DNA from 2 places in the Blautia massiliensis (ex Durand et al. 2017) genome. Region 1 is predicted to be linked to the other one. Evidence: a T-box and tRNA genes for the amino acid it is inferred to sense, from the RefSeq annotation. Region 1 holds a T-box; the other holds one or more tRNA genes.
What was found. A T-box is a leader RNA that pairs with one kind of tRNA and senses whether it is charged. The one in region 1 lies ahead of proS (proline--tRNA ligase), so its partner is inferred to be a tRNA-Pro.

Region 1 (3,401 bases):
AAAACCGTTCAGGGTCTTCTGAGACTTCTGAAAAAAGAGAACGATCATCTTGTAACCGGATTTGTGGGAACTCCGTATTTCTGCCACGCATTAAGCCAGAACGGACATGTAAAAGAAGCGTACGACTTGCTTCTGAAAGATGATTTCCCATCATGGCTGTATCAGGTAAAAATGGGCGCAACTACAGTCTGGGAGCACTGGGATGGCCTGAAGCCGGACGGAACCATGTGGAGTGCAGATATGAACTCCTTCAACCATTACGCTTACGGTTCTATCGGAGAGTGGCTGGTTCGTGTGATGGCAGGCCTTGAGGTGGATGAAAAGGAACCTGGATACAAACATTCCGTAATTTATCCGAGAATGGGTGGAAATCTGGACTATGTAAAGGCTGAGTATCGTTCTGTATATGGACCGGTAAGAAGCTTCTGGGAAGAAAAAACGGAAGAAACAGTTCTTCATGTTTCCATACCTGTAAATACAACAGCTACTATCTGCCTGGATGCTGCGAAGGAAGTGAAAGCCGCAGACGGACTTAACTTCACAGCCGCAGACGGCTTTATGAAGGCTGAGGCCGGATCCGGAGACTATGAGATCCATTTTGTGAGATAAGAAAAAAGAAGGGGATTTTTTTGAAAAGGCGGCTGCCAGGCCTATCCGGAAGATAGGCTGTGGGCAGCTGCCTTTTTTGACCAGAGTAGGCAGCAGAGAGGAGATTTGAAATTCCGGGAAATACAGTAGAATTTGTCAGAGACCTTCGGTATAATAAATACAGAGTGTTTACAGAGCTACAGAATGAACAAAAGAAGAAGGGGTGTGGCAGAATGATCGACATTGCACATGCAAAACAGGAATTCGAAAAATATCTGGATGAATACGACCGGGAGGATGAACAGATCTGTCTGAAGATCGTACATACCTATGGCGTGGTGAAATACGCAGGAGAGATCGCCAGAAAAATGGAATGTTCCGGTGAAGATGTGGAACTTGCGGAGCTGATCGGTCTGCTTCATGATATTGGCCGTTTTGAGCAGATCCGTAGATTTCACAGCTTTGAGCCGGGAACCATGGATCATGCCGTGTTCGGTGCAGAACTTCTCTTCGGGGAGGAGAAACTGATCCGGCGCTTCGTGGAGGATGATAAATTTGATGAGCTGATCGATGCAGCAATTCGGAAGCACAGTGATTTCAAACTGGAAGGAATCCACGATGCAAGAACACTTTTCCATGCAAAACTGATCCGGGATGCAGACAAGCTGGATAACTGCAGAGTAAAGCTGGAGGCGTCTGTTGAAGCCATGCTGGGAGTCTCTGAGAAAGCTGCAGGAGAAGGGCTGATCTCACCGGCAGTGTGGGAGTCCTGTCTCAGAAGAGAATCCGTGTTATCCGCAGACAGACATGTGCCGGTGGATTACTGGGTATCTTATCTTGCACAGTATTATGATATTAATTTTCCTGAGACCTGTGAGATCATCGAAGAAGAGGATTATATCACCAGGATCGCAGGGCGGCTGACTTATCAGGAACAGGATACCAGAACTAAGCTCCATATTCTCACAGAAGATCTGAACAGGCATCTGGAGATGCCGGCTGTGTCTGTGAAGGAATAGGAGCATAGCAGTTACTGTTCACTGGCAATGTTCCGCGAGGTGTTTTTTGTGAGCGGAGGTCACAGAAAACCCGAGACATACCGCGCGAATTTATGCGATTAGCATAAATTCTGTGCATCGCGAAGCGTGTTACTGAAAACGGAGTGAACAGTAACTCATAGCAGGGAGACTTGTTATATTTTTTTGTTTGGGGTTGACTTTGAGGTGGTTTTCGCCTAAAATATATCAAAGATACGGCGATGATGAGAATAGTACACAGGGAATTATCTCAGAGAGGGATCTGCTTTGGTGGAAGGATCCTGTGCGTGAACTGTGGAACCGGCCTCGGAGCTCTGCGTGATTGAAGCGTGGCGTGTGTTTCCGGCGTTAACGGGTGTTGAGAGAACAGCTTTTCAGGCTGTTAACTGGGGTGGTACCGCCGAAGTCATTCGGTCCCTTGTGAGGGATTTGGATGGCTTATTTTTTGTCCGTAAAACAGGATTGTAAATACAGTGTACGGTTTATAGGACAGAAGAGTAAGCTGGAAGGATTCCGGATTGCTGTGGCTGCCTGACAGCCGGCAATATGTAACAGATCACAAGAAAAAGGAGATTTATCATGGCAAAAGAAAAGAAATTAGTACAGGCCATCACATCTATGGATGAGGATTTTGCTCAGTGGTATACAGACGTTGTTAAGAAGGCTGAGCTCTGTGGCTATACAAGTGTTAAGGGCTGTATGGCGATCAAACCTGCAGGTTATGCGATCTGGGAGAATATCCAGCATGAGCTTGACCGCAGATTTAAAGAAACCGGTGTAGAGAACGTTTACATGCCGATCTTTATCCCGGAGTCTCTTCTTGATAAAGAGAAAGATCATGTAGAAGGTTTTGCTCCGGAGGTTGCATGGGTGACTCATGGCGGCCTTGATCCGCTGCAGGAGAGACTTTGCGTGCGTCCGACTTCTGAGACTCTGTTCTGCGATTTCTACCAGAAAGAGATCCAGTCCCACAGAGATCTTCCAAAGGTATATAATCAGTGGTGTTCCGTTGTCCGTTGGGAGAAGACAACACGGCCCTTCCTTCGTTCCAGAGAGTTCCTGTGGCAGGAGGGACATACTGCTCATGCAACAGCTGAGGAAGCGGAGCAGCGTACCATCCAGATGCTGAACATCTATGCAGACTTCTGCGAGGAAGTTCTTGCGATTCCGGTCATCAAAGGCCAGAAGACAGACAAGGAGAAATTTGCAGGTGCTGAGGCTACTTATACCATCGAATCTCTGATGCACGACGGCAAGGCTCTCCAGTCCGGTACAAGCCATAACTTTGGAGATGGCTTTGCCAAAGCATTCGGAATCCAGTACACAGATAAAGATAATACACTGAAATATGTTCACCAGACATCCTGGGGAATGACAACCCGTATGATCGGTGCGATCATCATGGTTCACGGTGATAACAGCGGACTTGTTCTTCCTCCGAGGATCGCTCCGGTACAGACTGTGATCATCCCGATCCAGCAGTGTAAAGAAGGGGTTATGGAGAAGGCTGACGAGCTTCTTGCAGCACTGAAGGCAGCAGGTATCCGTGCAAAGGTTGACGCGACAGACAAGAGCCCGGGATTCAAGTTTGCTGAGCAGGAGATGCGTGGTATCCCGCTTCGTGTGGAATGTGGACCGAAGGATATCGAGAACGGTCAGGCAGTTCTCTGCAGAAGAGATACCCGTGAGAAATACACAGTATCCTTCGAGGAACTTGCAGATAAGGTAAAAGAGCTTCTGGATACCATTCAGCATGATATGCTGGAGCGCGCACGT
Region 2 (3,401 bases), 350 kb from region 1:
GAGCAGATCCAGCTCTGGTCAGACTGTGAACTGGGCAAAAGCATTCTGAAGGGCAGGAGGCCATCCGGGATCGACGAGTTCCGTCGGCTGGTACCTCTTACCACTTATGAGGATTATGCGGATATGCTTCATAATTATGAGGATCCCACGTTCACTCCTCCGACCTATCTTATGGATGAGGTTGTTCCCGGGGAGAAATATGAGCTTGTGATCACTGTGTTGAAGGGCGGAGCCTTTGCCAGGTACCGTGTGGGAGATATGTATCGGTGCGTGGGTCTTACCAACCAGGAGGATCGGACACAGATCCCAAGATTTGAGTACATAGACCGTGTTCCGTGGATCATTGATATCGCAGGCTTTACCAGGATTTCGGAAAATGGTATCAAAAGTGTGATCCAGCTGTCCGGGCAGCCGGTTACGGATTGGATCGCAGTGAAAGAATATAATGAGAAAAAACGCCCATATCTGCATCTTTATATAGAAGTAAAAAAAGAAGCGCTGATGTATCAGGCTATGAGCACGGATATTCTGAAAGAACTTCTGACCACATATTTCGGGAAGGAAAGATCCATCTGGCAGAACCGGCGGAGCTGAAACGGGAAGAAAAAGCATAAAGAATATTAAGATTACGGGTCTGACAAGCTATGTCAGACCCGTTTTTGTGAAGAATATGAAGAAAGCTTTATTTATCATCTCCGGTAAGGCGAAGTACATCCCGGATCTCATCCACATTCATATCCAGGATCACGGCAAGTTCATCAATGGTGAATTTGGTGGCGTCATCATCGTCTGTGAGTTCTTTAACCGCAGCCTCCAGGTTTTCTACCTTGGATACCAGATAGTCGTCACGGAATTTCTGCTGTGTCTGTTCCTCAATGGCATGAAGGATCCCACTGCGGATACGACCACGCATCCAGGTATCGTTTTTCTCCTGTGGGTCTGTCTCTTTGAGAGACGCCAGAAGGGCCAGATTTGCCTCCTGAATGAGATCGGCCAGGTGGATTTCCTCACAGTTCAGTTCAGCGGCCATCTGGGCTGCCTGAGCCATGTAGAACTGTGTCAGTGCACCTTCGGCAGCAGTGTCTCCCTTTGCAAAGGCCTGAAAGAGGGACGCAAGATCATCCGGATCAAGTCCTTCCGGGGAAAAGCTTTCCATATAGTCACTGAGATAGGCCTGTTCCTCGGCAGTAAGAGCAGCACGGGTACCCGGAAGCTCTTCCTTGTCGCTGGATTCGGATGAAACAGCATCTGCTCTGGCAGCACCGGTGCCTTCATCGGCGCCTTCGATGGTGATCCCTTTTAATTTGAGATACTGCAGGATCTTTACAAGCTGTGAAGTGCTCAGATCCGATTCATCGAAATGGTCACGGATCTGCTGCTGGGAGAGCTGCTTATTGTTTTCCTCAGCAATGGCACAGATGTCATTAAGCTTCTGCTGAAATAATTTTATATCCATGTAAAAACATCTCCTTAGTACTTGTTTTTTTTCTTGACTTAAATTATGGTTTCATGATACCATAAGCCAGTCGCAAATGACAAGAAAACCTTTAAATAGGCGGAAAAAACGTGAAAAAAAGTTTTTTTAAAAAAATTCAAAAAAGGTGTTGACATTTGTAGATTGCTATAATATAATATCACTTGTCGTCAGGCAGAAAACGAAAACGAAACACAAACGAAGACGACAACAACTTAATAAAAACCATAAGTAAATGGTACATCGGGGTGTGGCTCAGTTTGGCTAGAGCGCCTGGTTTGGGACCAGGAGGCCGCAGGTTCGAATCCTGTCACCCCGACTGCTGTAAACTTATTACCGCAAGCATGCGGGTGTAGTTCAATGGTAGAACACCAGCCTTCCAAGCTGGATACGTGGGTTCGATTCCCATCACCCGCTTCTCTGAGAAGAGAGCATGTGTCTGTAGCTCAGCTGGATAGAGCAACGGCCTTCTAAGCCGTGGGTCGGGGGTTCGAATCCCTTCAGGCACGTTGTGGTGGGTATAGCGCAGTTGGTTAGCGCGCCAGATTGTGGCTCTGGAGGCCCAGGGTTCGAATCCCTGTATCCACCCTTCGCCCATTGGGCTATCGCCAAGCGGTAAGGCACAGCACTTTGACTGCTGCATTCGCTGGTTCGAATCCAGCTAGCCCAGTCCTTTTTTATGGGGTATTAGCTCAGTCGGTAGAGCACTTGACTTTTAATCAAGTTGTCCGGGGTTCGAATCCCCGATGCCTCATTAGCGGAAAGCATTTGCTTTCCGTTATTTTTTTATCATCAGACAGGATGAAAATATAATTGAATATGCGGATATGGCGGAATTGGCAGACGCGCTGGTTTTAGGTACCAGTGGGCAACCGTGCAGGTTCAAGTCCTGTTATCCGCAGTGATCAAGAGGCTTTCTATAAATCTGATTTATGGAAAGTCTTTTAATTTTTAGAATTATATTCACAGAAAAATGCCACATATGCATAAGGATATGTGGCATTTTGACTCTATCGAATTTCTTAAATGACGTTACAATTTCTCCCCTTCATTCACTTCCTCAATAAATACCTTCCCTTCCGCCTGCTGTTCCCCAAAATGAAATCGCAGTACAGCCTGAGGCCAGTTGAGTGTGATGATGGCTTTTTTGTCCCGTGTCTTTCCTGCGGCCTGGAGGGCTCGTTTGTATACGTCTTCCAATTTGGTGAAGGACAGCTTTTTCTCGCGGTAATAAAAGTGGTTTCCATCGGTGGTTGGTACCTGCGGGATCAGGAACTCGTCGGAAAGCTCCATAAGCCCGTGAAGCATTGCACGGTACACGTTTTGTTTATCTTTCGACATTTTGCCGTAGTAATATTCTTCAGTTTGTTTCATATATAAAAATACGGAGACTCCTTTCCGGAAAAATAGATTTCAATCAAAGATTATAGCATAAAAAAACATGCAGGACTATCAGAAAAGATACACCCTGCATATTTTTGGTATTGAATATTTTAGATCGAAAATAACTGTGAGCCTGGATCAGCCGTTATACAGCTGATAATACCGGCCCTTCTGTGCAAGCAGCTCCCCGTGGGAACCACGCTCGATGATGTGTCCCTGCTCCAGGACCATGATGCAGTCACTGTTGCGTACTGTGGAAAGTCTGTGGGCGATCACAAAGGTCGTCCTGCCTTCCATCAGCTTATCCATACCATCCTGTACAAGCTTTTCGGTACGGGTATCAATGGAGCTGGTGGCCTCGTCCAGGATCAGGACGGGCGGGTCTGCAACGGCTGCACGGGCAATGGAGAGAAGCTGTCGCTGGCCCTGACTTAAGTTTGCGCCGTTTCCGCGGAGAAGGGTATTATAACCCTGTGGAAGCCTGCGGATGAAACCGTCGGCGTTGGCAAGCTTTGCTGCTGCGATAACCTCCTCATCTGTGGCA

Region 2: it encodes a tRNA-Pro, which carries the amino acid that the T-box ahead of proS (proline--tRNA ligase) is inferred to sense. The anticodon was not compared.

The regions. Positions count from the first base shown of each region.
Region 1 is NZ_CP146725.1:3,256,921-3,260,321, forward strand. It holds gene V9W66_RS15305 (alpha-L-rhamnosidase) at 1-609, shown strand, start outside; gene V9W66_RS15310 (HD domain-containing protein) at 822-1,607, shown strand; T-box leader at 1,838-2,047, shown strand; gene proS (proline--tRNA ligase) at 2,205-3,401, shown strand, end outside.
Region 2 is NZ_CP146725.1:2,905,118-2,908,518, forward strand. It holds gene V9W66_RS13560 (GH3 family domain-containing protein) at 1-594, shown strand, start outside; gene V9W66_RS13565 (hypothetical protein) at 683-1,456, opposite strand; tRNA gene V9W66_RS13570 (tRNA-Pro) at 1,719-1,793, shown strand; tRNA gene V9W66_RS13575 (tRNA-Gly) at 1,821-1,891, shown strand; tRNA gene V9W66_RS13580 (tRNA-Arg) at 1,910-1,983, shown strand; tRNA gene V9W66_RS13585 (tRNA-His) at 1,989-2,062, shown strand; tRNA gene V9W66_RS13590 (tRNA-Gln) at 2,073-2,144, shown strand; tRNA gene V9W66_RS13595 (tRNA-Lys) at 2,156-2,228, shown strand; tRNA gene V9W66_RS13600 (tRNA-Leu) at 2,296-2,375, shown strand; gene V9W66_RS13605 (hypothetical protein) at 2,507-2,848, opposite strand; gene V9W66_RS13610 (ABC transporter ATP-binding protein) at 2,996-3,401, opposite strand, start outside.